DNA from 3 places in the Micromonospora sp. NBC_00421 genome. Region 1 is predicted to be linked to each of the others. Evidence: riboswitches for the same ligand, from Rfam matches in the RefSeq annotation. Region 1 holds a riboswitch; each other region holds the start of a gene.
The links. Region 1 has a riboswitch for cyclic di-AMP ahead of OHQ87_RS00925 (coiled-coil domain-containing protein). Riboswitches for the same ligand answer to the same signal wherever they lie in the genome.
Positions count from the first base shown of each region.

Region 2: linked by a shared signal. The riboswitch ahead of OHQ87_RS14945 (C39 family peptidase) and the one ahead of OHQ87_RS00925 (coiled-coil domain-containing protein) in region 1 are both predicted to bind cyclic di-AMP.
Region 3: linked by a shared signal. The riboswitch ahead of OHQ87_RS21690 (coiled-coil domain-containing protein) and the one ahead of OHQ87_RS00925 (coiled-coil domain-containing protein) in region 1 are both predicted to bind cyclic di-AMP.

Region 1 covers NZ_CP107929.1:196,693-207,182, forward strand. The annotation lists gene OHQ87_RS00890 (redoxin domain-containing protein) at 1-335, opposite strand, end outside; gene OHQ87_RS00895 (hypothetical protein) at 523-2,502, shown strand; gene OHQ87_RS00900 (cellulose binding domain-containing protein) at 2,679-5,423, shown strand; gene OHQ87_RS00905 (hypothetical protein) at 6,045-6,443, opposite strand; gene OHQ87_RS00910 (hypothetical protein) at 6,650-6,802, opposite strand; gene OHQ87_RS00915 (STAS domain-containing protein) at 7,135-7,497, shown strand; gene OHQ87_RS00920 (SRPBCC family protein) at 7,604-8,071, shown strand; gene OHQ87_RS00925 (coiled-coil domain-containing protein) at 8,187-9,242, opposite strand; cyclic di-AMP (ydaO/yuaA leader) riboswitch at 9,247-9,378, opposite strand; gene OHQ87_RS00930 (cation diffusion facilitator family transporter) at 9,511-10,425, opposite strand.
Region 2 covers NZ_CP107929.1:3,603,771-3,614,260, forward strand. The annotation lists gene OHQ87_RS14940 (CDP-glycerol glycerophosphotransferase family protein) at 1-1,556, shown strand, start outside; gene OHQ87_RS14945 (C39 family peptidase) at 1,629-2,483, opposite strand; cyclic di-AMP (ydaO/yuaA leader) riboswitch at 2,788-2,931, opposite strand; gene OHQ87_RS14950 (hypothetical protein) at 3,496-4,254, opposite strand; gene OHQ87_RS14955 (hypothetical protein) at 4,391-4,807, opposite strand; gene OHQ87_RS14960 (acyltransferase family protein) at 4,954-6,222, opposite strand; gene OHQ87_RS14965 (polysaccharide pyruvyl transferase family protein) at 6,402-7,727, shown strand; gene OHQ87_RS14970 (glycosyltransferase family 2 protein) at 7,817-8,941, shown strand; gene pseI (pseudaminic acid synthase) at 9,011-10,063, shown strand; gene OHQ87_RS14980 (hypothetical protein) at 10,214-10,490, opposite strand, start outside.
Region 3 covers NZ_CP107929.1:5,138,431-5,148,920, forward strand. The annotation lists gene OHQ87_RS21665 (heavy metal translocating P-type ATPase) at 1-1,086, opposite strand, end outside; gene OHQ87_RS21670 (hypothetical protein) at 1,083-1,328, opposite strand; gene OHQ87_RS21675 (heavy-metal-associated domain-containing protein) at 1,363-1,569, opposite strand; gene OHQ87_RS21680 (metal-sensitive transcriptional regulator) at 1,665-1,964, shown strand; gene OHQ87_RS21685 (YibE/F family protein) at 2,168-3,511, shown strand; cyclic di-AMP (ydaO/yuaA leader) riboswitch at 3,678-3,809, shown strand; gene OHQ87_RS21690 (coiled-coil domain-containing protein) at 3,813-4,838, shown strand; gene OHQ87_RS21695 (carbonic anhydrase) at 4,901-5,611, opposite strand; gene OHQ87_RS21700 (helix-turn-helix transcriptional regulator) at 5,824-6,156, shown strand; gene OHQ87_RS21705 (hypothetical protein) at 6,256-6,624, shown strand; gene OHQ87_RS21710 (hypothetical protein) at 6,793-7,590, shown strand; gene OHQ87_RS21715 (IS110 family transposase) at 7,845-8,888, shown strand; gene OHQ87_RS21720 (YkvA family protein) at 8,990-9,352, shown strand; gene OHQ87_RS21725 (pyridoxamine 5'-phosphate oxidase family protein) at 9,399-9,824, shown strand; gene OHQ87_RS21730 (hemerythrin domain-containing protein) at 10,015-10,490, shown strand, end outside.

The sequences.
Region 1 (10,490 bases):
GCCCCGTAGACACGGGTCACCTCGCCCTTGGGCTCGAAATCGGCCAGCAACGGGAACCGGACCCCCTTGGCCTCCGCGAAGGCCCGGTGTGACCAGAGGCTGTCCACGGAGATGCCCAGCACCGCCGCGTCGTACCGCTCGAACTCCGGCATCGCGGCCTGGTACAACGCCATCTGGTCGCCGCAGACCGGGGACCAGTCGGCGGGGTAGAAGGCGAGCACCACCGGCCGACCACGGAACTGGCCGGGTCCGGTCCGTCGCCCGTCCGGGGTGGCCGGCAGGGTGAATTCGGGGGCCGGGCTCCCGGGTTGGATCAGCCCATCGGATCCAGTCATGCCGCCCACCTTCCCGCCGGACCGGGTGAGGGCGGCTCACCCGGCCCGGATGGTCCCGGGCCGTCCGCCGCCGGATCGGATTCGGACCGCCGGATCGGACCCGGTGTCGATATTCGGGCGCGGTCCGGTGTCGACAACGGGATCGGAGTCGGGCAGTCTGACGGACGGCAAAGGACGGGGTGGAGAGATGGACGTCGATCGGATGCGGATCTTCGGCCGCCGGCTGGCGGGTGTGTCGTGGCGGCTGGCCCGGCACGAGTGGACCCTGGCGGCGCTCGCCGCGCTGCTGTTGGCCGTGGCGTTGACCTGGCCGACCCTGCGCGACCCGGCGAGCACCATCCCGCAGGACACCGGTGACCCGACGCTCCAGGCGTGGCAGGTGGCCTGGGGTGGGCACGCACTGCTCACCAACCCGTTCCAGGTCTGGCACTCCAACACGTTCTATCCCGAGCCCTACACCTACGCCTACTCCGACACCCTGCTCGGGTACGCCCCGTTCGGGATGATCGGGGACGGTCCGGTGGCCGCCGTGGTGCGCTACAACCTGCTCTACGTGCTGACCCACGCGCTGGCCCTGTTCGGGGCGTACGCGCTGGCCCGGCAGGTGGGGGCAGGCCGGGCCGGTGCGGCGGTCGCCGGGGTGTCCTTCGCGTACGCCCCGTGGAAGCTCGCCCAGGCCGGGCACCTGCACGTGCTCAGCATCGGCGGGATCGCCCTCGCACTGGCCATGCTGGCCCGGGGGCACGGCTGGTCGCTGCGGCACGGCCACCGACCCGACCGGGTCCGTCCCGGCTGGGTGGTCGCCGGGTGGGCGGTCGCCGCCTGGCAGGTCACCCTCGGCTTCGGCATCGGCCTGCCCTTCGCGTACGTGCTGGGACTGCTCTGCCTCGGCGGCGCGGTGACGTACGGCGTGGTGTGGTGGCGGCGGCGGGTCCGGCCGGCGGTGCCGCGCGGCCTGCTCCTGGCCGACCTGGCCGGCGGGATCGGGTTCGCCGGGGTGACCCTGGCGATGGCCGCGCCGTACTTCGAGGTGGTGGCCCGCAACCCGTCCGGTCGGCGGACGGTGGCCCAGATCGAGATGTTCTCCCCACCGTGGCGGGGCTTCGTCACCGCGCCGCCGGAGTCCTGGCTGTGGGGCGAGCGGCACGAGGCGGCGCGCGCCACCCTCGGTTTTCCCGGTGAGATGACGCTGCTGCCCGGGGTGGTGCTGTTGTCGCTGGCGATGGCCGGGATCTTCTTCTCCGCGTGGCGGCTGCGGCACCGGCTGATGCTGGCCGGTGCGGCGCTGGTCAGCGTGGCGCTCGCGGCGGGCACCACGTTCGGTGGTGACGGCGACCCCGGTTACGTGACGCTTGTCGAGCACGCCCCCGGCTGGGACGGGGTGCGCACCCCGGGCCGGTTGGTGCTGTGGACGACCCTGCTGCTCGGCCTGCTCGCCGCCGGCGCGCTGACGGTACGCGAGCCGGCGACCGGGGCCGAGCGTGACCCGGAACCGGCACCGGGGTCGGGGTCGGGGCCGACCGGGGAACAGGTGGCGGAGCCGGGGCCGACCGGGGAGCCGGCCGTGCCGGTGGAGCCGGCCGTGCCTGCGAGGTCGGCCGTGCCGGAGGAGTCGGCCGTGCCGGTGGAGGTGGGGTCGGCATCGCGGCCGGTGCTGCGGTCGGCGGCGTGGTCCGAGCCGGCGGCAGAGCCGGAGGTGGTCCGGAAGCCGGCCGTGGACCAGGGCGGTAGGCCGTTCCGACTGGCCCGGTTGGCGTTGGTGGTGCCGCTGGTGCTGGTCCTGCTGGAGGGGGTCAACCGCACCCCGCACGTGCCGACACCGGAGCAGCCGGCCGCGCTGCGCGGGCTGACCGGCCCGGCGTTGGTGCTGCCCAGCGACGGCATCCGGGAGCTGCACGTGATGCTCTGGTCCACTGACGGGTTCCCCAAGGTGGTCAACGGGCTCGCCTCGTTCACCCCGCAGTCCCAGGAGCGGATCCGGGCGGTGAGCATGACCTTCCCGGACGTCACCTCGGTGGCGTACCTGCGGGAGATCGGGGTGCGCACGGTGGTGCTGCTGCCCGGCTGGGCGCCCGGCACCCCGTGGGCGGACGTGGCGGCCCGACCGGTGGACGGGCTGGGGATCAGTCGCGAGATGGTCGGTGAGGACGTCGTCTACCGGCTCTGATGGCCGAGTTAGTTGGGAGCGCTTCCTAATTCGGCGGCGCAGCGGTTACTGTTGAACTCTTCTTCGGCAGCGGGAGCCAAGCGTGCCGGCGGGGAGCCAGGGCAGCTCTTCGCACCCGTCGACGTCCCTCCTGGGGCGTCGCACCCTCACCCTGGCATTCCCGAGAGGAACCGCAGATGCGGAGAAGTCTCGTCGGCGCGGTAACCACCGTGCTGGCCGCCGCCACGGCAGTCGTGGCCGTGCAGTTCACCGTCGCACCGACCATCCCGGCCGCCGCAGCGGCGGCCGACCCGTACAGCTGGAAGAACGTCCGGATCGACGGCGGCGGCTTCGTCCCCGGCATCGTCTTCAATCCGACCGAGAAGAACCTGATCTACGCGCGCACCGACATCGGCGGCGCGTACCGCTGGGAGCAGGCCAGCCAGTCCTGGACGCCGCTGCTCGACTGGGTCGGCGCGGACAAGTGGGGCTACAACGGCGTGGTCAGCCTGGCCACCGACCCGGTGCAGACCAACCGGGTGTACGCGGCCGTCGGCATGTACACAAACGACTGGGACCCGAACAACGGCGCGATCCTGCGCTCGGCCGACAAGGGCGCCACCTGGCAGGCCACCGCGCTGCCGTTCAAGAACGGCGGCAACATGCCCGGCCGGGGCATGGGCGAGCGGCTCGCCGTCGACCCCAACAAGAACAGCGTCCTCTACTACGGCGCCGAGGGCGGCAACGGCCTGTGGCGCAGCACCGACTTCGGGGCCACCTGGGCCAAGGTGGCGAACTTCCCCAACGTCGGCAACTACCGGGCCGACCCCAACGACACCACCGGCTACCAGAGCCAGAACCAGGGTCTGACCTGGGTCACCTTCGACAAGAGCACAGGTACGGCCGGCAACGCCACCCAGACCATCTACGTCGGCGTGGCGGACAAGGCCAACCCGGTGTACCGCTCCACCAACGGCGGCACCACGTGGGAGCGGATCGCCGGCCAGCCCACCGGCTACCTGGCCCACAAGGGCGTGGTCGACCCGGTCGGCGGCTTCCTCTACATCGCCACCAGCGACACCGGCGGCCCGTACGACGGGGGCAAGGGTGACGTGTGGAAGTTCAACCGGGCCACCGGCACGTGGACGCAGATCAGCCCGATCCCGTCGTCAAGCAGCGACGCCTACTTCGGCTACTCCGGGCTGACCATCGACAGGCAGAAGCCGAACACCCTGATGGTCGCCACCCAGATCTCCTGGTGGCCGGACGCGATCTTCTGGCGCAGCACCGACGGCGGGGCGACCTGGACCCGGATCTGGGAGTTCGGCAGCTACCCGGACCGCACCAAGAAATTCAAGATGGACATCAGCTCGGTGCCGTGGCTGACCTTCGGCGCCAACCCGGCCCCGCCCGAGGAGACCCCGAAGCTGGGCTGGATGAACGAGTCGGTGGAGATCGACCCGTTCGACTCGAACCGCTTCATGTACGGCACCGGCGCGACCATCTACGGCAGCACCGACCTCACCAAGTGGGACACCGGCAGCCAGTTCACCATCAAGCCGATGGTGAAGGGGCTGGAGGAGACCGCCGTGCTCGACCTGATCAGCCCGCCCACCGGGGCGCCGCTGATCAGCGGGCTCGGCGACATCGGCGGATTCCGGCACACCGACCTCGACGCGGTGCCGCCGATGCTGTTCACCCAGCCGGTCTTCACCAGCACCACCAGCCTCGACTATGCCGAGTCCACCCCGGCGACGATGGTCCGGGCCGGGAACTTCACCGACGCCGACCGCCCCAACGACAGCCACATCGCGTTCTCCACCGACGGCGGGGCGAACTGGTTCCAGGGCAGCGAGCCGGGCGGGGTCAACAACGGCGGCACGGTCGCCGCCGCCGCCGACGGCAGCCAGTTCGTCTGGGCCCCCGGTGATGCCGGGCAGCAGGTGATCCGCTCGGTCGGGTTCGGCAACTCGTGGACCGCCGCCACCGGCATCCCGGCCAACGCGGTGGTCGAGTCCGACCGGGTCAACAAGAACAAGTTCTACGGCTTCAGCGGCGGGAAGTTCTACGTCAGCAGCAACGGCGGGGCCAGCTTCACCGCCTCCGCCGCCACCGGCCTGCCCACCACCGGCACCGTCAAGTTCAAGGCGGTACCCGGCAAGGAGGGGGACATCTGGCTGGCCGGCGAGGGTGGGCTGTGGCACTCCACCGACTCCGGGGCCACCTTCACCAAGCTGGCCGGCGTGACGGCGGCGGTGAACGTCGGCTTCGGCAAGGCCGCCCCCGGGCAGACGTACCCGGCGGTGTTCACCTTCGGCACCGTCGACGGCAAGGCCGGTGTCTACCGTTCCGACAACGCCGGCGCGGCCTGGGTGCGGATCAACGACGACCAGCACCAGTACGGCAACGCGGGCGAGGCGCTGACCGGCGACCCGAGGGTCTACGGCCGGGTCTACCTGGGCACCAACGGCCGGGGCATCCTGGTCGCCGACCGGCTCGGCGGCACCCCCACCCCGACCACCCCCACCACGCCCCCGCCGACGACCCCTCCGCCCACCACGCCGCCGCCCACCACGCCCCCGCCCACCACGCCCCCGCCCACCACGCCGCCCCCGCCCACCACGCCGCCGCCGACGACCGGTGGGTGCGCGGCGACGTACAAGGTGACCGGGTCGTGGCCCGGTGGCTTCCAGGGTGAGGTGACGGTACGCAACGCCGGCACCAGCGCGATCGCCGGCTGGACGTTGGGCTGGACGTTCGCCAACGGGCAGACGATCAACTCGCTCTGGGGCGGCACCTACACCCAGACCGGAGCGACCGTCTCGGTACGCGACGCCGGGTGGAACGGTGCGCTCGGTGCCGGTGCGACCGCCAGCATCGGCTTCACCGCCAACGTCACCGGCAGCAACACCGTTCCGGCGTTGACCTGCACCAGTCGCTGACGACGTACCCCCACCTGCCCCACCCGCCGGCTCCCCCGATCCTCCGGGGGAGCCGGCGGCATGTTCGCCGGTACGCCCTGTCGCGGCCCTTGATCAACTCGCTTGAGGTGATGTTGCGGTGTCGGGCGCGGGCTCCGCCCTCGCCCTAGCCCTCGCTCCTTCTCCTCGCTCCTGCTCCTGCCCGCGCAACACGGCCCAAGATCGTGCTCGATCCATGTTGTCAACACCGTTGCGTTAGGGGGAACGGCTGTTCGTCAACCGCCGCTGCCTCGCCGATCATGGAGTTGTGGTGGGTGACAGAACGCCCGTAAAGCCCCAAGGTCGGCACCACCACTCCATGATCGCCGAGCGGGCCCACCCCGCTCCCCGATCGGGCACTTCCTGTCCCGGGTTGACCAGCCGCCCATGGCGTTAACGCAACGGTGTTGTCCGTGTTGTAGTGGCTTCGTGGCTGGGGGATGCCACTACAACATGGATGTTGTGGGGGCACCAGCGAGGGTGCTCGGGTGGGGAGCGCCAAGCGCGGGTGGGTGTGGTCGCGCGCGGGCCGGGTGGTGGGGTGGGGAACGAGGCAGGCCCCGGTCGACGCCGAGGGGCGTGACCGGGGCCTGCGGGAATGCGTCAGTCGTCCAGGCCGACCGGGGAGTTGGGCCGGTCCACGTCGACGAACTCGATGTCGTCGGCGGCACGGTCACCCCCACTGCCGGCGGCCCGTGCGGCGGTGCCGGCGGCCCAGCCGATCGCTGCACCGACCAGCGCCGCGCTGATCAGCAGGGTCCAGGGCAGGGCCGGACGACGACCGGCGAGCGCGTCGAAGGCGAGCGTCGCCCGACGGCGTGCCTCGTCGGCGGTCGAGCCGACCATGTCGCCGGCGTCGGCCAGGCCCGAGCTGCGGACCGACCTGGCGGCGTCACGAACGCTGTCGCCGGCGGAGTCGACCGCCGAGAGCAGGTGCTGCCAGGCCTGGTCGGCGATCCGCTCGGGCTTGCTGCGGCGCTCCAGAAGGTTGCTGCCATACATCGTGTCCTACCTCCTCGGGTGCCGAAGTCTGCGGCCACTTCGGACTTTTCGTCTCTACGGCGCGGGACGGTCCTCGGACCGGCCGGTGTCCGGCCGGTCATCGAGCGGTGCCGCCTCGTCACCGAGCGGTTCCGCCTTGTCCATCGAGCAGTGCCCCGGCCGGTCGGATCGCAAACCCCGGTTCGGGCAGCGCGTAGAGCCGGTTTCTAGCGGACCATGACGACGGACGTCGCGCGGGCGAAATCGTCACCGTCGTCGTCGTCATCGTCGTCGCCCCCGCCCCCGCCGCCGAAGCCGCAGGCGAGTACGAGAGCGAGCAGCGCGCCGACCCCGGCCAGGCCGAGCAGTCTCTTGATCATGGATCCGTCCCTCCGTCGTGGTGACCCATCTCTCGCCCAGGTTAGGCACCGGCCACAACCTGCACCGCCATGCCGGGCGAGGCTCGCCCGAGCTGCCGGATTCGGCCCGGGGTGGACCCGGACCGCTACTCTGGGACGGTTGGAACGGCCGAGCTGCGCCGTCCGTCGGAAAGAACGGGACCAGCAAAGGTACGGGGAAGGACGGTCCGGTCCGTCCGGATCCGCGAATTGCTCATCCCGAGGGGTGGCGACCGAGGCCATCGGAGGAATACTCTCGGTCGCGGCCCGCGTACTGATGAGGCGCCCGGGGACGGGCGAGTGGAGGTGCTCGCGTGAGCCTGTCGATCGTGAAGTCGGTTCTGCCGGCCGGTGTCATCGAGATCGCCCCGCGGGGCGAGATCGACGTCGACACCGCCTACGAGGTACGTGAGTCGATCGCCGAGGTGCTGGCCAAGGGCCGGCCCGCGCGGATCGAGCTCAACATGCGACTTGTCACCTTCATCGACTCCGTCGGGATCAGCGCGATGGTCGCCGGGTTCCAGACCGCCGAGGTCAGTGGCGTCAAGCTGATCGTCACCGAGCCGAGCCGGTTCGTACACCGGCAGCTCTGGGTCACCGGCCTGCTCGGTCTCTTCGGTGCCCCGGAGCCGTACTTCGCCGGTGCCGCCACCCCCGAGGTGCTGCCGGGCGCCTGACCCGGGCAGCGGGTAGGCCGACCGTCCGCTGCCGGGCGAGCTGGGACGTTGCCAGTCCGTCTCCGGTACGGCACGATCGGGCGACCGACGACGGTCAGGAGGCCCGGTGGTCCGGCGGGAGAGCTTCAGCTACACGGTGCAGGCGCGCTGCTCACAGGCGGATGCGATGGCGCTGCTGAGCGACCTGTCCCGGCAGGAGGAGCTGCATCCCCTGATCGTCCGGGTGCGTCGGCTACCGGCCCGGCCGGGTGCCCTGGCCAGCTATGCGATCACCGACCGGCTGGAGTTGGGGCCGCTGCGATTCCCGGTCACCTACCAGGCCGATGTCCTGCTGGTCGGCGCGGACGAGGTCGTGACGGTGGCCCGGCAGCAGCCCGGCACCACGGTCCGTAACCACACCCGGCTCCGGGTGGAGGGTGACCTGCTGCGCATCGACGTCGAGATCACCCTGGCCGCGCCGGCGCCGTTGTTCGGCTACGCCTTCCGACAGGCCCGCGCCGCCCACCTGGGGCTGGCCAGCCGGCTCGGGGCGGCGCTGGACGGCCGCCCCGGCGATGCGCCGACGGTCGGCTGAGCGGGCCGGCAACCTGCGCCGGCGGTCGGCTGGGCGGGCCGGTGACCTGGGGGCGGCGATCCCAGGGCGGGACAGTTCCGGTGGCCCGCCGTTGCCGACGGGCCACCGGGACAGCTCAGATCATCGACAGGTGCACGTGGTTGGTGTGGTCGCTGGACGGGTCGCCGTTGCCCCCGCTGTACGACTTCCATCCGCTGCTCGGCAGCCAGATCCGCTTGAACCAGATCACGTAGAGCACGCCGAGCCGGTCGGCGTTGCGGATGAAGTACGCGGCCAGGTTGTTGCCGTACGTCCGGTCGCCGCCACTGGCCACCCCGCCGAACCCGTTCTTCTGGGCGGCGAAGTCGCACGCCCGGCCCTTGGGGTGCTCACCGGAACCGCTGGGCCGGTGGCAGGAGACGTACCTGGTGAAACCGGCCGCCTTGGCCTGGTGGAGGGCGTTGAGCGTACGCGGGGTGATGCAGCCGTTGGCCGGGGTCGGGTCGTTGACGCTGCACGACTCGGACGGCCAGGAACCGTCGGAGTTGCGGGCTGCTCCCTTGGCGTTGCTGTTGGACGTGCCGTCCGAGCTGCCGGAGTCCCGGGAGGTGGGGGTCGGCTTGTCGGCGGCGGCCACCGCCAGCGCGCGTTCGGCCTGCTCCTTGCGCTTGCCCATGGTGGCGACCTGCTTGCGCTGTTCGGTGATCTCCCGGCTCACGGCGGCCCGGGTCCGGGTGGCCTGGTCCCGGGTCTCGATCATCGTGCGTAGTTCCTGGTCCTCCCGGGCCGCGACGGTCTCCAGCGCCGCCGCGCGGTCCAGGAAGCCACCCGGGCTGTTGCTGTTGAGCAGGGCGGACATTGGTCCGAGACGGCCGGTGCGGTAGGCCGCGCCGGCGATCTCGCCGACCTTGCCGGTCTGCACGACCAGCTGTGCCTCGATGGACTTGAGCTGGCCGTCCAACTCCTGCTGGCGCTTGGTGGAGCGTTCCAGCGCGGCCTTCGCGTCGACCCAGCCCTTGCTCGCCGCGTCCAGCTGGTCCCGCAGTGCCGGGGTGCCGCCCTCGTCGTCGCCGGGAGCGGCGAGCCGGGTGACGGGCGCGGCGACGGCCGGGGTGAACGGCGCGGACGACACGCCCAGGGCGAGTGCCGTGACGACTGCGGCCAGTAGCCGCGTGGTGGTGCGTACGTGCATGCGAATGTCCTTCCGTCAGCCGCCGACCGGGTTAGCTGACGGGTTCGGGACGGAAGATCCCTACCGCTGACGCGGATGCACCCCAGGAACATGGTTCCCCGGTTCGCCCTGGTGGGCGATTAGGCGGCGGCCACCGCCGGCGCCGGTGGGCGCCGCCTGGCGGAGGCCGGAGCCGAGCCTACCGGTACGCGTGTGACACTTGCCTACCTCGTGACTGAGGGTACGAGAGTGAATACTGCTAAAAGGTTTGAATGGGATAAAAAGCTAATCACCAGTGGGTCGGGCCGCAGGCGCCGGGGGCCGCGCCGGGCTCGATCTGCAGGGTGGCGTGCTCGATGTGGAAATCCTCCCGCAGGGCTTCCCGGGCGGCGGCCAGCACGGTGCCGACCTCGGCGTCGGGGGCCATGGTCAGGTGCGCCGAGGCGACGTCCATCCCGGAGGTGAGCGTCCAGACGTGCAGGTCGTGCACCTCGGCGACGCCGGGTACGGCGGTCAGCCGGTCGTGCACGGCAGTCACCTGGAGGTGTTCCGGGGCGGCCTGCACCAGGATGCGCACCGCCGCCCGCCCGAGTCGCCAGGTGCGGGGCAGGATGAACACGCCGATCGCCACGGCGACCACCGGGTCCGCCCACCACCAGCCGGTGCCGGCGATCAACAGGGCCGCGACGATCACCCCTAGGGAGCCGAGCAGGTCGCCGACCACCTCCAGGTACGCCCCGCGCAGGTTGAGGCTCTCCTTGGCGCCCTCGCGCAGCAGGCCGAACGCGACGAGGTTGGCCAGCAGGCCGAGCACCGCCACCACCAGCATCGGGCCGGCCAGCACCTCGGCCGGTTCGCCGAACCGGCGTACCGCCTCGATCAGTACATAGACGGCGACGCCGCTGAGCAGGACGGCGTTGGCCAGCGCGGCGAGCACCTCCAACCGGTAGAGCCCGAAGGTGCGCTGCGGATCCCGCTCGGCCCGCCGGGTGGCGGTGATCGCCGCCAGCGCCATCCCGATGCCGAGCACGTCGGTGAACATGTGCCCGGCGTCGGAGAGCAGCGCCAGTGAGCCGGTGCCGAAGGCGGCCACCGCCTCCACCAGCATGAGCACGGTGAGCAGCCCGAACGCCGCCCAGAGCCGGCCGCGGTGCCGGTGTGCGGCGTTGCTGATCGTCGCGCTGTGGTCATGACCTGCGCCCACGTCCACACCTTCCGTCGCCGCCGCGAACCCGATCCAATCTATGCTCACATCGCTATGTGTGCAAG
Region 2 (10,490 bases), 3.4 Mb from region 1:
CCGCGCTGGCCGCCGCCGCCTACGAACGCCGGGTCCGCCCCGACGCCGACACCGTCGCCGAGACGGTGCTGCTGGCCGCCGGGATCCTGGTCGGCTACGCCCGCCGGCTCGACGACGGTTTCGACCCGGTGCTGGCGCTGACCGCGCTGCTGCTGCTGGGCCTGGTGCTGCTGGTGGGGCCGCTGCGCGACGCCGGCAACCTGGAGATCCGGGCGGCGAACCTGCCGGTGCGGGCGTGGACCCCGCTGGTCGCCGCCCGGCTCGGCGGCGTACTGCTGGGGCTGCTGGCCGTGGTGGCGGTGGCCGCCGCGTTCGCCCTGCCCGCCGTGCTGGCGCTGGTCGTCGTCCTGCTGGTGGCCGCCGGCTGCGGCGCGGTCGGCCTGGACCTGGCCCGGCGACGGTTCCGGCCCTCGGGCGGGGGCGGCCCGGTGACCCGGGCGCTGCGGGCGCACCAGCCGGAGTTCCTGCTCTACTTCTCCGCCCCGCCCGGCTCGGAATACCAGGTCACCATGTGGCTGCCCTACCTGGAGCGGCTCGGCCGGCCGTTCCTGGTGCTGCTGCGGGAGCCGGAGTTCCTGCCCACGGTCGCCGCCGCGACGAGCGCCCCGGTGGTCTACTGCCCCACCCTCAAGGCGATGGACGAGGCGCTGGTGCCCAGCCTGCGGGTGGCGTTCTATGTCAACCACGGGGCGAAGAACAGCCACTGCATCCGGTTCACCCAGCTCACCCACGTGCAACTGCACCACGGCGACAGCGACAAGGCGCCCAGCGCCAACCCGGTCTCGGCCATCTTCGACAAGATCTTCGTGGCCGGTCCGGCGGCGATCGAGCGGTACGCGCGGGCCGGCGTGGAGATCCCCGCCGAGAAGTTCGTCGTGGTAGGTCGCCCCCAGGTCGAGGCCATCGAGGTACGCCGGGAGGTGCGGCCACTGACCGCCCCGACCGTGCTCTACACCCCCACCTGGACCGGCCACCACGCCGACGCCAACTACTGCTCGCTGCCGGTGGCCGAGCCGATGCTGCGCCGGCTGCTCGACCGGGGCGCCACGGTGATCCTGCGGGCGCACCCGTACACCGGGCAGAACCCGGCCTCGGCCCGGCAGTTGGCGCGGCTGACCGAGCTGCTCGCCGCCGACCGGACCCGCACCGGCCGGCAGCACCTGTGGGGCGCGGCGGCCAGTCGGGAGCTGAGCCTGACCGACTGCGTCAACCGCTCCGACGCGCTGGTCTCCGACGTCTCCGGGGTCATCTCCGACTACCTCTACTCGGGCAAGCCGTACGCGGTGACCGACCTGGGTGTCGACGGCGACGAGTTCCTGACCCGCTTCCCGCTGGCCCGCTCCGGTTACGTGCTGCGCCGGGACATGGCCAACCTGGACGAGGTGCTGACCGGGCTGCTGGACACCGACCCGTTGGCGGCGGCCCGTTGGCAGACCCGCCGTCGCTACCTGGGCGACTTCCCCGCCGACGCGTACGCCGACGGCTTCCTCGACGCCGCCCGCCGGGAGCTGGAGCCTGACCGCTCGCTGCAAGATCGTGCTCGATCCATGTTGTAGTGGCCTCCCTCGAGAAGGAGGCCACTACAACCATGTCCGAGCGCGACCTTGCGGCCGACGCGCGGCGGGCGGTCAGGCGGAGTAGCCCCGGGTGGCGATCCAGTTCGCCAGGGTGGTCACGCTGACCCAGTACGCCGGCAGCGACGGGTCGGCCGAGTCGGCGATCCGGACGATACGGCCGTTGTCCTGGTAGCCGACCACGGCGACGTAGTGGCCGCCGGGGAAGGAGTGCCAGCCGCCGTCGAGATCGGTGACGTCCCCGACCACGTTCGCGACCACGGCCCGCTTGTCGGTGACCGTCGCGACCACGTCGGCCCGCAGCCGCTCGGCCTGCGCGTCACTGGGGGTGCCGGCGAACATCCGGGTCCGGTACGGGTCGCCCTTCACCACGGCGTTGAGCACCCGGGTCGTGTCCTCGGCCGAGTTGGTGCCCATCTCGGTGGTGCCCAACTGGGCGGCGAGGTCGTCCTGGCTGCGCTCGATGCCGGCCGCGCTGAGCGCGTTGCGCACCGCCGCCGGGCCGCAGTAGTAGTAGGTGGTCTGCGCCTGGTACTCGTAGCGGAGGACCTTCGACGACGGCGGCTTCGGAGCTGCCACCGTGCGGGTCAGGTCCGGGTTGGCGGTGGCCCTGGTCTTCGCCCTGGTGACCCGGAGTGATGGGGTGGGGCTCGCCGACGGGCTGGCCGTGGGGGTGGCCGACGGGCTGGTCCGGGCGGGGGCGGCGACCCGGGCCTGGGCGCGGGTGGCGACGTCGTCGAGGCGGGGGGCGGTCTCGGCGACGGCGGTCGAACGCTGCTGGTCGGTCGGGGCGTCGTCGACCCCGGCAGCCAGCGCGGCGGCGCCGGTGGCCAGGACGACGACCGCTGCCGAGCCGACCACCAGCTGGTACGGGCGCTGAGTGGTCAGCCGGCGTAGCTGTCGCTTCATGTGGTGCTTCACAGGGTGTTCCTCCACGGGGCGAGGCGGCCGGGCACGCCGGAGCGGCACGCGGCGGTACGCCACGCGCGGATCGGGTGTTCGGCCGCTCGTTCGGTCGGGACCGCCCGACGGGGGCCGGGCAGCTCGGTGGGCCGCCCGACGAGAGGCCGGGCAGTTCGGTGGGGCCGTCCGACGAGACCGGACGGCGGGGGCTGTCGGCCGGGTCAGCGCGTCAGGCGCGACGGTCCGGCGGCACCCCGGCACCGAGGTGGCGGAACTACCGAGGGGGTGGGGTCGTAGTACACGAGGATGGAACTCCTTCCGCTGCCGCCGACCGGGTTAGCTGACGGATTCGGGCGGGAAGATCGCCCTACCCCGGGCCGTGGCCCGCGGATTCACCCCAGATGGTGCGGTGGGTCCCCGGTTCGTGACTCGCACGATTGAGCGGGTCGGCGCGGCGTCGCCTGCTGCGAACGGGAACCGCACCGGACCGCAGCGACACTACTGGCCGGGTTCTCCCTCGCCAAGCCCCGTGAGCTGCGCAAACATGGTCGAGGCGCACCGTTTTCCGGTGCACTCGGGCACCGACTGGCCGCTCGTGGGGCGACCGGGGCGTCCGTCTCGCGGGGGCGACAACCGGACGCTCCGCCAGCAACCACCGATGATCGTCGTAGTCGATGTGACCACCTGTGACCAGGTGTCCGAATCCCCACGCACGGTGACGCCACCCACGCCGGCCCGGATAACAATTCCGCCCTCGTGACGCCAGGCAGCCCCGATGGCCCGGAGCTGGGACCGGACCACGACGCCGGACCACGACACGGGACCGCGACCCCGGACCGCGACCCCGGACCGCGACCCCGGACCGCGACCCCGGACCGCGACCCCGGACCGCGATGCCGGACCGCGATGCCGGACCGCGATGCCGGACCGCGATGCCGCGACGAAGCGGGGCCGTGGTGGCGGTGTCCATGCCGAGCCGATACCGCTACCGGCGCGGCATCGAGCCGATCATCTCCGGTCAGTTCACCCGGGCCGGGTGCCAGCGGGCGGCGGGTGCCGGACGGGCCGCCGACGTCGCGCTGCGGGGCAACGGAATCCGGCCCGGCCGCAGCCGTTGCGCCGCCGCGTACGCCTCGACGGCCAGGGACCGGGCCGCCTCGGCGGCCAGTTCGGCGTCCCGCCACGCCGCCCGTTCCCGCCCGACCGCGACCCGGTACGCCGTACGCCGGTCCCCGCGGACGGCTCGGGCGAGCATCACCTCGTGTTCGACCGGGTGCCGACGCGGGTCCCAGCCGTCGCGGTGGGCGAAGACGTCCCGCAGCCGCTCCACCGACAACTCCCCCCGCCAGTGCGCCGCCACCGCCTCCTGGTGCAGCCACCGTTCCCGGCCCGCGTACTCGACGGGGGTACGGGGGGTACGCGGGCTGGGCAGCGCACCGGCACCGGCGAACCGGCGGGCCACCGTCTCCGCCTCGTCGTACGCCTGCCAGGCCCGGTCCAGGTCGTCCTGGGCAGCCAGCCAGGCCGTACGACGGCGGTGCGCCGTCTGGGCGGCCCCGGTGGCGGCGACGGCCACCTCCTCGGCGTAGCGGCGCAGATCGGCGACCGGGGGCGGGGCGTCGGGTGGCGGCACGACGGCGGCGGCGTCGGTCGGGTGCTCCCGCTCGGGCCGGGCCACCAGGACGGTGAGCCCGGTCAGGGCGAGGACGAGCAGCGCGGACCAGATGGCGGTGGCGGTCGGGACCTCGATCAGGAACTGGGAGAGCACGGTGTTCACGGTCGGCACCTCGCGGGCGGGAAGCGGAAGAGGAGGCCGTACCGGCGGCGGGTCCGTTGCGGAGGACGTCCGGCCGGGCGGTGCGGGGGTGAGGTTCGTCGCACTGGCGGTCGCGGGTGGGCCCCCGCGTGGGCGGTCAGCCCGCCGGGGGTGCCCGTGGGCCGGCGACGGTGGGCAGCCGCCCGGCGGTAGCCCCCGGGGGCGGGACCGGGACGTTCCGCGCGGCACCGGCCGGCACGGTGAGCGTGACGGCGTCGACCCGGTCTGCGGCGACCACGCCGGCCAGGTCGACCCCCTGGTCACCGGTGCGGATGCCGGTGAGGCCACCGCCCGGAGCGGACAGGGCCGCAGCGGCGTCGAAGGACACCGGCGCGTCGATCGACAGGGCGGCTGCGGGCGACCCCGGGTCGGGCAGCACCGGGTCGGACAGCGCGGAGCCGGACAGCGCCGGCCCGGCGACGGCGAACGCGATCGCGACGGCGAGACCGGTCAGCAGCCGGGACAACCAGCGCGCGACCCACCACAGGGGACTGGCGGGCGCGGCCGGGAACATGTGTCCACGCTACCGCCGAGGTGACCGGCCCGCAGCACCGCCGGGCGTGTCGCCGCGCCGACCACCGGGTGCCCCTCGCCCGGCCTGGGGACTTCCGGGAACACCCCTGGTCGGCAGGGGTGGCCGGAGCACCTGGTGCAGTGGGATCAGTGCTGGTCGCGCGGTCCCGCGTACTCGACGGGACGCCCGTCGCGCGACCCGTCGCCGGCGTCTCTCGGCCCCGGCACGGCGGCAGCGCCGCAGGCGACCACGCCGCCGGAGTCGGCACCGCCGGGAGCAGCACCGCCGGGGACAGCGCCCTCGGGTACAGCGCCGTCGGGGGTGGGCGGCGCGGGTGGGGTACGGCGGCGGGGGGCGAGGCGGCGCATCATCGGCGTCTCCACCCAGCGGTGCAGGGCTGCGGCCAGCACCAGGTTCACCACCAGGAAACCGAGCACGGCCAGCGGCCCCGACCAGCCGGGCAGCCCCACGCCCCAGTGCCCGGTGAGCCGCAGCACGGTCATCATCACCAGCACGTGCACCAGGTAGAAGGCGAACGACACCTCGCCGAGCCAGATCAGTGTGCGGTGCCGCCACGGCGACCAGCGGCCCTGCACGTCCGCCCGGGCCGCCGCCGGGATGACCAGGATGTACGCCACCGACAGCAGCGCCGCCCACATCTCGGCCGGGATCCAGTGTGCCGCCACCCAGACGGCCACGAAGAACAGGCTGGCCAGCGGCAGGCCGGGGCCCCGCCAGTGGCCACGGCGCAGCAGCTCGGCGGCGGCGACGCCCAGCCAGAACTCGGTGGAGCGGACCAGCGGGAAGACCTGGGTGAACCACCAGTTGGTGCCCTCGGGCAGCAACTGCTGGCCGGGCCAGAGCGACAGGATCACCAGCGGCACCGCCACCACCACCGCCCAGAGCACTCCGGAGCGGGCCCGCCGGATCGCCGGCAGCACCAGCGGCAGGCAGAGGTAGAAGAACAGCTCGCAGGAGAGCGACCAGCTCACGTTGTTGATGCTGTAGAAGTAACCGGGGGTGGGGTCCCAGGCCTGGACGAGGAAGAGGTTCTCCAGCGCGGCGCGGGGCACCACCGGGTCGGCGAACCACCACATCACCAGCAGCGCCACCGCCCAGGTCAGCACGTGGTTGGGATAGATCTTGGCGAGTCGGCGACGCCAGAAGTCCCGCCGCCGGTCGCCGTCGCGGGCCGACCAGACCAGCACGAAGCCACTGAGGATGAAGAAGAACTGCACCCCGGACAGGCCGAGGGTGAACAACCAGTCGACCACCGCCTTGGCGTCCGGCTGGGCGATGATCCGCATGGTGCCGGCGTGGTAGCCGAAGACCAGCATGGCGGCGATCCAGCGCAACCCGGTCAGCGACGGCAGTCGGCTCAGCGCGGGGGACGCGGTGGTGGGCACGCTGGTCACGCCGGGCACCCTACCGGCACGCCCGTCCACCGGTGACGGGCCGGGGTGGTGCGGATGTGCCGAAGGTGTACGAAATCCCTCCACTGCCTTAACATCGCGGGACCCGTCGGTGTCGGCGCACCCGTGGGTAGGCCGGCGACCCGTCGGAGGCGCCCGGGAACGAGGAACGGAGCAGACTGGTGCACCAGCGGATCCTGATGCGGGCGAAGAAGGACCCGTTCGACGTGCGCGGCCCCGAGGAGGCGTACGAGGGGAACTGGATCGGGGAGAACAACGGCAACCTGGTCTTCAGTCACGCCGCGCACAAGCTGCTGCGTACCTCCACCGCGCGGATCACCTCCACCGAGTTCAAGGTCGACCTGCGCGACGCCGACCGGATCAACGAGCAGTACGACGTGTACGTCATCCCGCTGGCCAACGCCTTCCGCCGCAGCTACGCCCACCGCATCGAGCTGATGACGAAGCTTGTCGAACGGCTGCGGATCCCGGTGGTGGTCTTCGGGGTCGGGGTGCAGACCGACGTCCACGGTGACCGGGAGTACCTGCGGCCGATCGACGACGTGGTCACCCGGTTCGTGCGGGCGGCGCTGGAGCGGGGGCCGAGCATCGGCGTCCGGGGGGAGATAACGGCGCAGTACCTGAACACGCTGGGCTTCTCCGCCGTCGACGTGATCGGTTGCCCGTCGATGTTCCTGCACGGCGACCAGCTCCGGGTGGAGAAGACCGCACCGGTCCTGACGCCCGACGCCCGGGTGGCGCTTACCGTCTCCCCGTACGTCAAGTCGATGGCGAAGATCATCGCCGCGCACCAGGCCCGCTACCCGCACCTGCGCTACCTGCCGCAGGACCTCAGGACGCTCGGCACCCTGCTCTACGGCGACGCCCCGGAGGACCGGGGCAGGACCAGCGCCATCCCGATCCACTCCTCGCACCCGTTGTTCACCGAGGACAAGGTGCGGATGTTCCTCGACCCGTGGACCTGGATGGACTACCTCGCCGGCTTCGACTTCGCGTTCGGCACCCGGATCCACGGCACCATCACCGCGCTTGTCGCCGGCACCCCCGGCTTCCTGTTCGCGCACGACTCGCGCACCCTGGAGCTGGCCCGCTACTTCGACATCCCGCACCGGCTGATGAAGGACGTGCCGGCCGACGTGGACGCGGCGCAGCTCTACGCCGAGGCCGACTACACCGCCCTGCACGCCGGACACCGGGCCCGCTACGAGGTGCTGCGGGCCTTCCTGGCCCGGCACGACCTGGGCAACGCGTTCGACGACGGGGACAGCGCGGCCCGCTTCGACGCACAGGTCCGCGAGACGGAGTTCCCCCCGGCGGTCCGACCGGCCGGGGCCTGCCCGCCCGAGGTGCTACTGGCCCGCATCCAGTGGCTGCGCGACCGCAACGCGGCCCTCGGCGACGACGTACGGGAGCTGCACGACCAGCGGCTGCGGGCCCGGGTCAAGCGGGCGGTCCCCGCACCGGTACGGCGGATCCTGAACCGTTAACCTGCCGCTCGGCCGCTGTTCAGCAACTCCATCTCCACCGGATACGTCACGTTCCGTGGCCGTCCATACCCGTGCACCAGGGTGGCGGGGTGGTCAACCAGCCCGCGCCCACCCCGCTGCTCAGCGTCGTCGTCCCCGTCCACGGGGTGGAGGCGTACCTGCACCAGTGCCTCGACTCGGTGCGCACGGACGTCCCGGCCGACGCGGTGGGCACAGTCGAGATCGTCGCCGTCGACGACGCCTCGCCGGACCGGTGCGGGGAACTGCTGCGCGCGTACGCGGCCACCCATCCGGGCGTACGCACGGTGCACCTGGACCGTAACGTCGGGCTGGGTCCCGCCCGCAACGCCGGCCTGGACGTGGCCACCGGCGAGTACGTCTGGTTCGTCGACAGCGACGACTGGTTGCCGCCGGGCACCATCCCGGCGGTGCTCGACCGGCTCCGCGCGCACCGCCCCGACGTACTGATGCTCGACCACCTGCGGGTACGCGACGACGGCCGGCGGGAGGTGGACGCGAGCAGTCACCTGCTGCGCGACACCCCCGCGGTGGTCCGCCTCGCCGACCGCCCCGGGCTGCTGCGGGTGCAGCACACCGCGTGGAACAAGGTGGTCCGCCGGGAGTACCTGAACGCGCTGGAACTGCGCTTCCACCCCGGCTGGTACGAGGACATCCCGTTCAGCAACCCACTGCTCATCGGCGCGGAACGGATCTCCGTGCTGGACCGGGTCTGCTACCTCTACCGGCAGGGCCGGCAGGGCGCGATCACCTCCACCCGCAGCGGTCGCCACTTCGACGCCTTCGACCAGTACGACAGGCTGTTCGACTGGGTCGCCCGCCGGCACCCGGACGAGCGGCTGCACGGCGAGTTGTTCACCCTGATGGTCAACCACATGCTGGTGGTGGTCGGCAACGACGGCCGACTCCATCCGCACCTGCGCCGACGCTTCTTCCACCGGGTCGCCGCGCACTACCGTCGGCACCTGCCGCCGGGCGGCTACCCGCGTCCGGGCGGGGTGGCCGGGCTCAAGCACCGGCTGGTCGGCCGGGACAACTATCTCGCGTACGCGGTGCTGCGCCAGGCGCACCGGCTGGCCGGCTGGCTCCGCCGGCCGGTCGCCGCGCCGGAGCCGCCCCCACCGGCCACCGAGCCGGCCCGCGCGGCGGACTCCCCCGCCGACCGGGACGCGCTGGCGGGTCGCGGCAGCCGGTGACCGACGCGCCGGGGTCGGGGTCGGCGGGACCACGGGTACGAGTAACGAGCACAGAGAACAGGGGCGGGGATGACGACGACAGTGAAGATCGGGCCGTACGTGGTGGGGGCAGGCGAACAGCCGTTCGTGGTGGCGGAGATGTCCGGCAACCACAACGGCGACCTGGGCCGGGCGCTGGCGATCGTGGACGCGGTGGCGGCCAGCGGGGCACACGCGCTGAAGTTGCAGACGTACCGGCCGGACACCATCACCATCGACGTGGACACCCCGGCGTTCCGCATCTCCGGCGGGCACGAGCTGTGGGGTGGGCAGAACCTCTACCGGCTCTACGAGCGGGCGCACACCCCGTACGAGTGGCACGAGCCGATCTTCGCGCGGGCCCGGGAGCGGGGGTTGACCGTCTTCTCGTCCCCCTTCGACCCGTCGGCGGTGGAGCTGCTGGAGGGGCTGGACGTCCCGGCGTACAAGATCGCCTCGTCGGAGCTGGTCGACCTGCCGCTGATCCGGCTGGTGGCGGGCACCGGCAAGCCGCTCGTCATCTCCACCGGGATGGCCACCGTCGCCGAGATCGACGCCGCGGTGCGCACCGCCCGCGACGGCGGGGCCGGTGGCATCGTGCTGCTGGCCTGCACCGCCTCCTACCCGGCCCCACCGGCGGACAGCAACCTGCGCCGGATCCCGGTGCTGGCGGACGCCTTCGGGGTGCCGGTCGGCCTGTCCGACCACACCCCCGGCATCGGGGTGCCGGTCGCCTCGGTGGCGCTGGGCGCCTGCTTCATCGAGAAGCACGTCACCCTCGACCGGACCGACGGCGGGGTCGACTCCGACTTCTCGCTGAACCCCGACGAGTTGGCCGCCCTGGTGGTCGAGTCGGCGCGGGCACACGCCGCGCTCGGCGGCACCGCCATCGGGCCGACCCCGGCCGAACGGGAGGGGCTGCGGTTCCGCCGCTCCCTGTTCGTGGTGGACGACGTGCAGGCCGGCGACGAGGTGACCAGCGCCAACGTCCGCTCGATCCGACCGGCCGGCGGCCTACCCCCGGTGGAGATCGACCGGGTCCTCGGCCGCGCCTTCACCACCGACGTCCCCCGGGGCACCCCCCTCACCTGGAACCTCATCTGACCGAGCCCACCCCGCACCCGCACCAGTGATCAGGTGACGAAAATGCGCAGGACACGCCGGGGAACCGCAATCTGATCATGGTGCTCCCACCCACGGCACGGCGCGTCGATGTGGCGGGGAGCGGGGTGGGACGCCAGGGCGGGGTGGCGCTCAGGGGGCGAAGGCGACCGTGATCACCAGGTCGGCCAGGTGCAGGGTGCGCCAGACCGCGCGGGTGTGCGGCGGTACGGACAGGCCGTGCCGCCGCCACCAGGCCGCCACCGGCAACTCGGCCAGCTTGCAGAGGCTCTCCGCTCGGGTCCAGCGGGCCCAGAAGTCGACCGGCCCGAACCGCGCGGCCAACGCGGGCGGAACCTCGGCAGCAGCCCGCTCGGCATCGATCGCCACCCGCCAGCCGTGGTCGGCCGGGCCGTACCAACCGACGCAG
Region 3 (10,490 bases), 2.3 Mb from region 1:
CCCGGAGATCCGGTCGGCCAACCGCTGCACCGCTGCCTTGCCGGTCTGTGCCGCCTCCACCAGTTTCGCCATCTGGGCGAGCTGGGTGTCCGCACCGACCCGGGTGGCGGTGACGACCAGCCGGCCGCCCGCGTTGACGGTGGCGCCGGCCACCAGGTCGCCCGGTCCGACCTCGACCGGCACCGACTCGCCGGTGAGCATGCTGGCGTCGACCGCCGAGGTGCCCTCCTCGACCCGCCCGTCAGTGGCGATCTTCTCGCCCGGTCGGACCACGAACCGGTCGCCCACGACGAGCTGGTCGACCGGGATCCGGGCCTCCGTGCCGCCCCGCAGCACCGCGACGTCGCGCGCGCCGAGTTCCAGCAGGGCGCGCAGGGCCGCCCCGGCGGTCCGCTTGGACCGGGCCTCGAAGTAGCGACCGGCCAGGAGGAACAGGGTCACCCCGGCGGCGGCCTCCAGGTAGATGTTGCCGGCCCCGTCGGTGCGGGTGACGTCCAGGCGGAACGGGTGGGTCATCCCGGGCATCCCGGCGTCGCCGAGGAAGAGCGCCCAGAGCGACCAGCCGAACGCGGCGAGGGTGCCGAGCGAGACCAGGGTGTCCATGGTCGCCGCGCCGTGCCGCAGGTTGGTCCAGGCGGCCCGGTGGAACGGCAGCCCGCCGTACGCCACCACCGGGGCGGCCAGGGTCAGCGACAGCCACTGCCAGTAGGTGAACTGCCAGGCCGGCACCATCGCCAACACGATCACCGGCACGGTCAGCACGGCCGACACCCGCAGCCGGGTACGCAGGGCGGTCAGCTCGTCCACCGACCCACCGGCCGGTTCCGCCCCGGCGGGGGTGGGCGGCGGCGGCACGACTGCGGTGTAGCCGGTCTTCTCGACGGTGGCGATCAGGTCGCCCGGGGTGATCTCGTCGGCGTACCGGACGGTGGCCTTCTCGGTGGCGTAGTTGACGGTCGCCTCCACGCCGTCCATCCGGTTGAGCTTCTTCTCGATCCGGGCGGCGCAGGACGCGCAGGTCATCCCGCCGATGGTGAGTTCGATCAGGTGGGGGGCGGTGGGCAGGTCGTTCGCGGTCGGGGTCATCGCGGCACCTCCGGTCGACCGTGGGGGTGACCTGCCCCGCCGGTGACGGTCCCGGTCGGCGTCGGGTCGGGGCCGGGGGCAGGGGCGTCGGTGGGGCGGGTGGGATCCGGGGTGTGCGCCGGGTCGTGGCGGGTCTCGGCGGGCGGGCGTACGGGGCCGGTCAGCTGACCGGCCCCGTACGCCGCGCCGAACACCACCGCGAGACCGAGGGCGAAGCCACCCAGCCTGGTCGCCGTGTTCATCGGTTGCCCCGGCCCCCGGCGGGCCGGTGGCCCGTCACGCCTCGACGAGGTCGTAGCCGGCCTCGTCGACGGCGGCGCGCACGGCCTCGGTGTCGAGCGGACGGTCGCTGGTGACGGCGACCCGGCCGGAGGAGAGGTCCACCTGGACGTCGGTGACGCCGTCGAGCGCGCCCACCTCGCCGCTCACCGCGTTGACGCAGTGCCCGCAGGTCATGCCGTTCACCTGGTAGTTCGTGATCATCGAATGTTCCCCTCCCACTCTTCGAACATACCCCCTAGGGGTACCTTTCCCGGCGACCGTAGCATACCCCCCAGGGGTACGCTATCGTGGTGGTCATGACCACACCGAGTACCCCGGTCCGGGGCTACACCACCAGCAAGGACCAGCTGCTGGCCCGGCTGCGCCGGGTGGAGGGCCAGGTCCGGGGCATCGAGAAGATGGTCGACGACGACCGGTACTGCATCGACGTGCTCACCCAGATCTCCGCCGTGCAGGCCGCCCTGGACAAGGTCGCCCTCGGCCTGCTCGACGGCCACGCCCGGCACTGCATGCACGAGGGGGCCGCCGAGGGCCGGGCCGACGAGATGGCCGCCGAGATGATGGCCGCCGTCGGTCGCCTGATGAAGCGCGGCTGACCCACCTCCGGTGCGGACCGGGGGGCATCCCGTCTGCGAAGCACCCGCACCGTGACGAGCCGGAGCCCTGCCGGCAGGGTCGACCACGCCGGTCGGCCGGGACGCTGGCTACCATCGTCCGACGACGACCCGCCGCCCGTGGGATGAACCGGTTGGCCAACTGACACGTATCCCGTCCCGGATCGTTGGGAGGACTCGCACACATGGGCGCCGACCACACCCGTCCCGCTCCGTCCACCCCGCCCGGGGTGCGGCGGATCCTCGTCATGACCGTGGTGCCGCTCATCGTCGTCACGGTGATCGCCACGCTGGCGCTCTGGCCGGGTGACACCCCGCAGATCGACCAGGGGGATCAGGTCCCCCGCCACCACGGCACGGTGACCCGGGTGGTGACCGAGGCCTGCCCGCCCGCCCCGCAGACCCCCGACGGCCCGTCCGGGGCGGCAGCCGGTCCGTGCGGCACGGTGACGGTCTCCGTCGAGCAGGGGCCGGACAGCGGGAAGCAGGTCGAGACGCCGATCCCGTCCGGCCCCGGCGCACCGACGGTGGCCGTCGGTGACCGGGTGGTGCTCGTCGCGTTGGCCGACCCGACCGATCCCTCGACGAGCAGTTACCACATCGCCGAGCACCAGCGGGGTACGCCGCTGCTCTGGCTGGTCGCCCTGTTCGCGGCGGCGATCGTGGCGTTCGGCCGGCTGCGCGGGCTGGCCGCGCTGGCCGGTCTGGGCGCCAGCTTCGCCATCCTGTTGACCTTCGTGGTGCCGGGCATCTCCGCCGGGGGCGCGCCGCTGCCGATCGCGATCACCGGCGCCGCGCTGATCATGTTCGTGGTGCTGTACCTGACCCACGGGATCACCGCGCAGACCTCGGTGGCGGTGCTCGGCACGCTGGGCAGCCTGGTGCTGACCGGCGTGCTGGGCACGCTGGCCACCGCCGCCACCCACCTGACCGGGTACGGCAGCGAGGAGGCCACCACGCTGTCGATGTACCAGCGTGACGTGGACCTGCACGGCCTGCTGCTGGCCGGGATCATCATCGGTTCCCTCGGCGTGCTGGACGACGTGACGGTCACCCAGTCGGCCACCGTCACCGAGCTGGCGCACGCCAATCCGGGGTTGTCCCGGTTGCAGCTCTACCGGGCGGCGACCCGGGTCGGCCGGGCGCACATCGCCTCCACGGTCAACACGATCGTGCTGGCCTACGCGGGAGCCTCGTTGCCGCTGCTGCTCCTGCTCACCGCCGACAGCCGGCCGGTGGGGCAGATCCTCACCAGCGAGTTCCTGGCCCAGGAGATCGTCCGCAGTGCGGTGGCGACCCTCGGCCTGGTGGCGGCGGTGCCGCTGACCACCGGGTTGGCCGCGCTGGTCACCACCGCCGGGCGCGGTCCCGCCGACGCCGACCCGACCGGGCCGACACCCACCCCACGCCCCGCGCCCGACCGCGCCGAGGCGCTGGCGGCGCTGAGCGCGCCCCGGCACGGCGAACCGTCCACCCCGGCCCCCACCCGGTGGCCGGACCCGGAAAGGAGCACGGACTCGGCATGGTGACACTCCGCTGCGTAACCGGAGGCGAGGTCGCAGTTGTCGGCCGCGTCACTGGTCACGCCCGGTTATCGGAAAAATACACATTTTGTCGAGTTGTGACCGTAGATCCCCGGTACGACTCTCGGGTAACCTCGCTGCCGGTCACCGCCGAAGGCGCCCACCGGTGCCAGCGGGGCCACCGCCCAATCGCCGTACGGCGAGCCGGGGAACCGAGCACCTGGGGTGAATCCGCGCCAGCGGTAGGGGCCACTTCCGTCCCGAACCCGTCAGCTAACCCGGTCGGCGGTCGACGGAAGGGAAAACTGTGACGGCACCCCTACGCCGCTGGATGACTCCGGCAGTGGCCGTACTCGCCGCCCTGGCGATCGTCGCCGGTCCGGCAGCCGCCCCCGCGGCAGCCGCCCTCAACGCGCCCACCCCCTCCGGGCACGAGGAGGACGAGGAGCCGAAGCTGCTCACCGACGTCATCGAGGCCACCAACCGGGATTACTCGGCGGCGAAGAACCGGCTGGAGAAGTCCAAGAAGCGCCAACTCGAGTACGCCATCGAGGTGGAGAAGGCCGAGCAGGAGCTGGCGGCGCTGGCCCCGCAGGTAAACGAGATCGCCGCCCAGTCGTACCGGACGGGTCGGGTCGGCGCGGTCGCCGCGCTGCTGGAGAGCGACGCCCCGGACACCTTCGTCCGGCGGGCCGCCGCCCTGGACGAGCTGAACATGGTCAACGCCGGCAAGCTGGCCGAGGTCAACGAGGCCAGGACCCGGGCCGAGAACGCCAAGCTCGCCGTCGACGCCGAAGTGCGTGAGCAGCAGAAGCAGACCAACCTGATGGCCAAGAAGAAGACCGAGGCCGACAAGGCGCTGGCCCTGGTCGGCGGCCGGGGCTTCACCGGTGGCCTGGTCAACGCCACCTCGCCGGTGGCCCGCGTCGCCCCGGGCCAGACCTCCGACGGCGAGTGGCGCGGCGAGTCGTGCAGCGAGAACGACCCGACCACGTCGGGCTGCATCACGCCGCGCACGCTGCACATGTACAAGGAGGTCAAGCGGGCCGGCTTCAGCCGGTTCGTCGGCTGCTACCGCCCGGGTGGGCCGTGGGAGCACCCCAAGGGCAAGGCGTGCGACTGGTCGTTGCAGAACAGCGGCTTCAGCCCCTGGCACAACAACGACACCCGGATGTACGGCAACAACCTCGCCGCATTCCTGATCCGCAACGCGGACCGGCTGGGCATCTACTACGTGATCTGGAACCGGCAGATCTGGTTCCCGGCCAACGGCTGGAGCTCGTACTCCGGACCGTCCAACCACACCGACCACGTACACGTGTCACTGCTGTAGCAGTTCATGATCGACACGAGGGCCGCCCGGCTGAGCCGGGCGGCCCTCGTCGTGATCGCGTCTCAGCCGGCGACGGCCGCCGGCTCGCCGGCCGGCGCGGCGTCGGCACCCGGCGTCGCCCGGACGGACCCGGGCACCGTGGCGGTGAGGGCGGACGACTCGGCGGGAGCGTGGGCCGGGGCCACCGGGCGCACCTCACCGGCGGCCAGCCGGTAGGACATGCCGACCACCGCGCAACGCCCGGCCGCCACCTCGGCGGCGATCACCGGGGAGTTGCCGAGCAGCACCTCGACGGTCTGTGCGATGTGGATGTCGACGATCCCGTCGATGTCGTGCACCCCCTCCTGGGCCGCCCGACGCAGGCTGGGCCCGACGGCGGCGACCACCGAATAGAGGTGCCCGGGGGGTTGGGTGCCGGTGCGGGCCGCCTCCCGGGCTGCCTGCACCGCCCCGCAGGAGTCGTGCCCGAGGACCACCACCAACGGGGTGCCGAGCACCGTCACCGCGTACTCGACGCTGCCGAGCACCTCGGGCCCGGCGGTGTGCCCGGCGGTCCGGACCACGAAGAGGTCACCCAGACCCCGGTCGAAGATGATCTCGGCGGCGAGCCGGGAGTCGGAGCACCCGACGATGACCGCGAAGGGGTGTTGGCCGTCGGCGACTGCCGCCCGGTGGCCGGCGCCCTGGTTGGGGTGCCGGGGCGCCCCGGCGACGAAACGCCTGTTGCCGGCTTGCAGCTCGGCCAGCGCCTGGGTCGGAGTGATCGGGGCCATTGCCTCACCTCGGTCCGGGATCGCACCTGGTCACGCCGGCCGGCGGCGACGACGGCCGTGTCCCCACGGTCACACGCAGCGAAAGGTACGTCAAGATTTCGTGATACACGTTTCAGGCGTTGGTCCGGGGGATGTCGACGGCGGGTCGAACGCCGGGCGTGGGCGGACGCGAACACCGGCCGGCGGCGGGCTTTCCGGGTACGGGCCATACGATGACCGGCATGGCAACGACGGCAGGCGGCACCGGGAGCACCCGGAACTGGACGTTCCTCACCAACCACGGTCACGTGCTGCTCGCCATCGCCCGCAACCCCACCGCCCGCCTGCGGGACGTCGCAGGGGAGGTCGGGGTGACCGAACGGGCCGCCCAGGCGATCGTCGCGGACCTGGAGGCCGGCGGCTACCTGCGGCGTACCCGGGTCGGCCGCCGCAACGAGTACACGATCGACCCGAGCGGGCACTTCCGGCACCCGGCCGAGGCCGACCGCCAGGTCGGTGACCTGCTCGCCCTCTTCACCCCCGACCCGGCCGACTCCGACGCCTGAGCGGCAGGTGTCCGCCACCCGGCACCCGGTGGCCCGGGTCACCGGTCCGGTCGGATCGCCGACGCTGCGCGGACGGCCGGGTGTGGATAGGCTGTACGGGTGATCCGCGTAGCTTCCGCCCCGCCCGTCTGGGTGTCGAGGCTGCGCGACCTGACCCGGCTGGCGGTGACCGCGCTGGTGCTCGCGGTCGGTCTCGGTGGGATGTTCGCCACCACCGGCGGCCCGGCCGCCACCGCTGTCCGACCGCCCGTGGTGACCTCCCGGGTGGCTGCGCTGCCCGGCGAAGACCGGCCCGGAAACGAGCGGTTCGCCGACACCCGCCCCGGTGACGAACGGATCGTCGACGAGACCGTCCGGCCGGATCCGCTGCCGGCCGCCTCCGCCGAAGGCTCCACCGCGCGGGCCCCCGAGGCGACGCCGGACCCGGCCCGGGACGCCACCGGCCGACGCGGTCCACCCCGGAGCTGAGCGGCGCGGCACCCCTCGGTGCCCGTCCGGCCGCCGCGAACGGCCGCTCCCGACCGAGATCCGGTCCGGCGCGAGCCGGCCCGGTGGTCCCAGGACCCGCCGCCCACAGCTCCCCGTCCGTCGGGCTTCCGTCCGTCCACATCGTTGTACCACCGTGAGGTGCTGGTAATGCAGACCGTGTTCTCCGCCGTCCTGCCCGATGTCCCCGCCGCCGCCGGAATCTGGCTGATCCTGCTCGCCGTCGCGGCCGTCGCCGTCGCGGTCCTGGTGGTCCGTCCCGACCGGCTCCGGCCGGCGGTGACAGGCCGGTTCCGGGAGGCCGCCCTGCCGACCGACCCGGAGCGCGCCGAGCAGGACCGGGAGCACACCCGGTACGCCGAGGAGGTGGCGGTGGCAGCCGACCGGGCCGGCACCACCGCCGGCCGGCTGCGCGCCGAGTGGTTGGCCGCCCAGGACGAGGTCGAGTCGGCCTGGGCGACCCTGGAGTCGGCCGAGGTCCACCTCAGTCGGCTCGTCGCCGCCGCGGCCATGCCGCTGCCGCACACCGGCCAGACCCCGGCCGAGTACGCCGACCGGGAGCGCTGGCTGCACCGGGCCGCCGTGGACGCGCACCAACGGGGCGAGTTGTCGGACGCACAACTCGACGACGTCTTCGCGCACCGCGCCGGCTGGGACCCGCGCCGGCACCCGGTGGAGCAGGAACTGGTGCTGCGCCGCGCGACGCGGGACCACCTGGCGGCCCGGCACCGGGCGGCGGTCGCGCGGGAGCAGGCGGCCTGGCGGGCCGCCGACCTGGCCGGCGCCGCGGCCCGCAGCCTGCGTGACGAGGCGTTCGCGGCGATCGACCGCCGACCGGAACGGGCCGAGTCGGTGGTGCCGATGCCGGAGAACCCCCGCCCGTGGGCGGAAACCACCCGGGAGAACACCACCGTGGCGCGCGGTCGGGCCGCCGTCGCCGCCTACTGACAGAGATGATGTTGGTGAGCACCTCCCGCCCGGGGTCTGACCCAGCTACTGACTGACTTCGGGTCCTTAACGGGATTTGTCGGCCTCGGTCGGGAGGTGCTCGTGCACTCACTGGACGTGGCGTTGTGACTTCATAGGAGCCTGGCTAGAGGCCCCGTCTCTGTCTTGTCCGCGTTGCCCGGCTGGTGCGTGCCGCCCTGCTGCCAGCCACGAACGACAGGACGACGATGCCCTCTATTACACCCGATATCGCCATGATCGAGGTCGCCGGCGGCGTCGATACTCACCTGGACACCCACACCGCGGCGGTGATCGACCAGGTCGGCCGAGTGTTGGGCACCCAGCAGTTCCCGGCCACGGTGGCCGGCTACACCGCGTTGTTGGCCTGGATGCGCGGTTTCGGTCGCCTGGGGCGAGTCGGGATCGAGGGCACCGGCGCTTATGGGGCCGGTCTGGCCCGCCGGCTGCGCGACGAGCAGGTCGAGGTGATTGAGGTCGACCGGCCCGACCGTAAGACCCGCCGGTTCCAGGGCAAGTCCGACCCGATCGACGCCATCCAAGCGGCCAAGGCCGCCCTGGCCGGCGACCGGACCGGGATCCCCAAGCAGCGCGACGGCCGCGTCGAAGCCCTGCGCAACCTGCGGGTGGCCCGGCGCAGCGCCGTCGACCAGCGCGCCGACACCCAACGCCAGATCAAGACCCTGATCGTCACCGCCCCCGACGAACTACGCGCCCAGCTACCCGGCCTGACCGTCAAGCAGCTGATCACCGTCTGCGCGAGGATGCGACTCGACCCGGCCGACGCCGCAGCCCCCGTAACCGCCGTCAAAATCGCCCTGCGGTCCCTGGCCCGTCGCCACCAACAACTGTCCGCCGAGATCACCGACCTGGACGAGGTCCTCGATCCCTTGGTGGCCGCCATCAACCCCGGCCTACTCGCCGCCAACGGCGTCGGCACCGACGTCGCCGGCCAACTGCTGGTCACCGCCGGCGAAAACCACGAACGGCTCGCCTCCGAAGCAGCCTTCGCCATGCTCTGCGGTGTCGCCCCGATCCCCGCCTCGTCCGGCAAGACCACCCGGCACCGCCTCAACCGCGGCGGCGACCGCCAGGCCAACGCCGTCCTATACCGAGTCGTGCTCTGCCGCCTGCGCTGGGACCCCCACACCCGCGAATACATGCAACGCCGCACCAAGGAAGGCCTCTCCAAGAAAGAGATCATCCGCTGCCTCAAGCGCTACATCGCCCGCGAGCTCTACCAGCTCATCACCTCAAACGATCTCCAACTCGCCGCTTGACATCCATAGGAGCATCCACCCCGCCGACGGCCGACCCGCCGACCCGCCGGGCCGGCGGCGGACCACGGCAGAGCGGGCCGGGTTGGGCTAGCGTTGCGGGCATGTCCCGGGAGATGTGGGTACTCGTCGTCGTCGGCGGCATCCTGGCGCTGGCGACGCTTGTCGGCGCGGTCCTGCTGGCGATACGGGTGGTCCGCACCCGGCGGCTGCTCGGCACGCTCGGCATGGGCGGCAAGGTGGCCTTCTACGGCGCCCTGATCTACACGATCCTCCCGGTCGACGTGTTGCCCGACCCGATCTACCTGGACGACATGGGGGTGCTGGCCGGGGCCCTGATCTATCTGACCCGCCTGGCCCACCAGCGCCGGACGGCCGATCGACCGCTGCCCGGCCGACCGGATGCTCCGACCGCCGGATCCGGCACCCCGCCCGGTCCGGGTCGGTCCCGCCAGATCGTGTCATGATCGGGGCCGAGCCGGGGCGACGCCGGCCACGGGACGGGGAACGGACATGGCCGGCAGGCACCAGTTGGACCCGTACGACGAGCGCGTCCTGGCGTTCTGCCGCGAGCGGCACCTGGCCACGCTGACCACCCCGCGTGCCGACGGCACGCCGCACGTCGTACCGGTCGGGGTGACCTACGACGCGCCGGCCGGGCTGGCCCGGGTGATCACGTCCGGTGGTTCGGCAAAGGCCCGGCACGTGGAGGCCGCCGGAGCGGCGGGGGTTCCGGTAGCGGCCTGCCACGTCGACGGCCGCTGGTGGCTGACCATCGAGGGTCGGGCGGTGCTGCGCACGGACCCCGAGGCGGTGGCCGAGGCGGAGCGCCGGTACGCCGAGCGCTACCGCCAGCCGCGCCCCAATCCGGAGCGGGTGGTCATCGAGATCACCGTGAACCGCCTCCTGGGCGCCCTCCCACCCGCCGCGTCCCACTAGGACCCGCGACGGCGGGCCTTGCCCCACCAGAAAAGCGTCTCGCGACCCGCCGGCCTACTGACGACGGGCGGCGGGCAGGTGCGTGCGGGTCCTCGTCCGCTCATCGACGGTGATGGGTTCGGGTGGCCCGGGGCGGGGGTACAGGCCCCACCGGGAGCCGATCCGTCCGCAACCGGTAAGGGGCACCGAGATGAGCAACGCACAGGCCACCACGGGTCAGGACGTCGTGGACGTCCTGACCACCGACCACCACGAGATCGAGGCGATCTTCATGGAGCTGGCGGCCCGACAGGGTGACGCGGAGCATCGTCGCCGACTGGCCGACGTGTTGATCGCCGAGTTGGTCCGGCACGCGGTCGCCGAGGAGATGTACGTCTACCCGACCGCCCGCCGGGCACTGCCCGACGGCGACCAGCTCGCCGAGCACGAGATCGCCGAGCACGCCGCGGCCGAGCGGACGCTGAAGGAGCTGGAGCCGTTGGACCCGTCCGACGCCCGCTTCGAGCCACTGATCAGCCATCTGACCAAGGCCATCCGGCACCACGTGCAGGAGGAGGAGTCGGAGCTCTTTCCCCGGCTGCGGGCGGCTGTCGCCCGCGAGGAGCTCGTCGAGCTGGCCGACCGGGTGCGGGCGGCGAAGCGGCACCTGCCGACCCGCCCGCATCC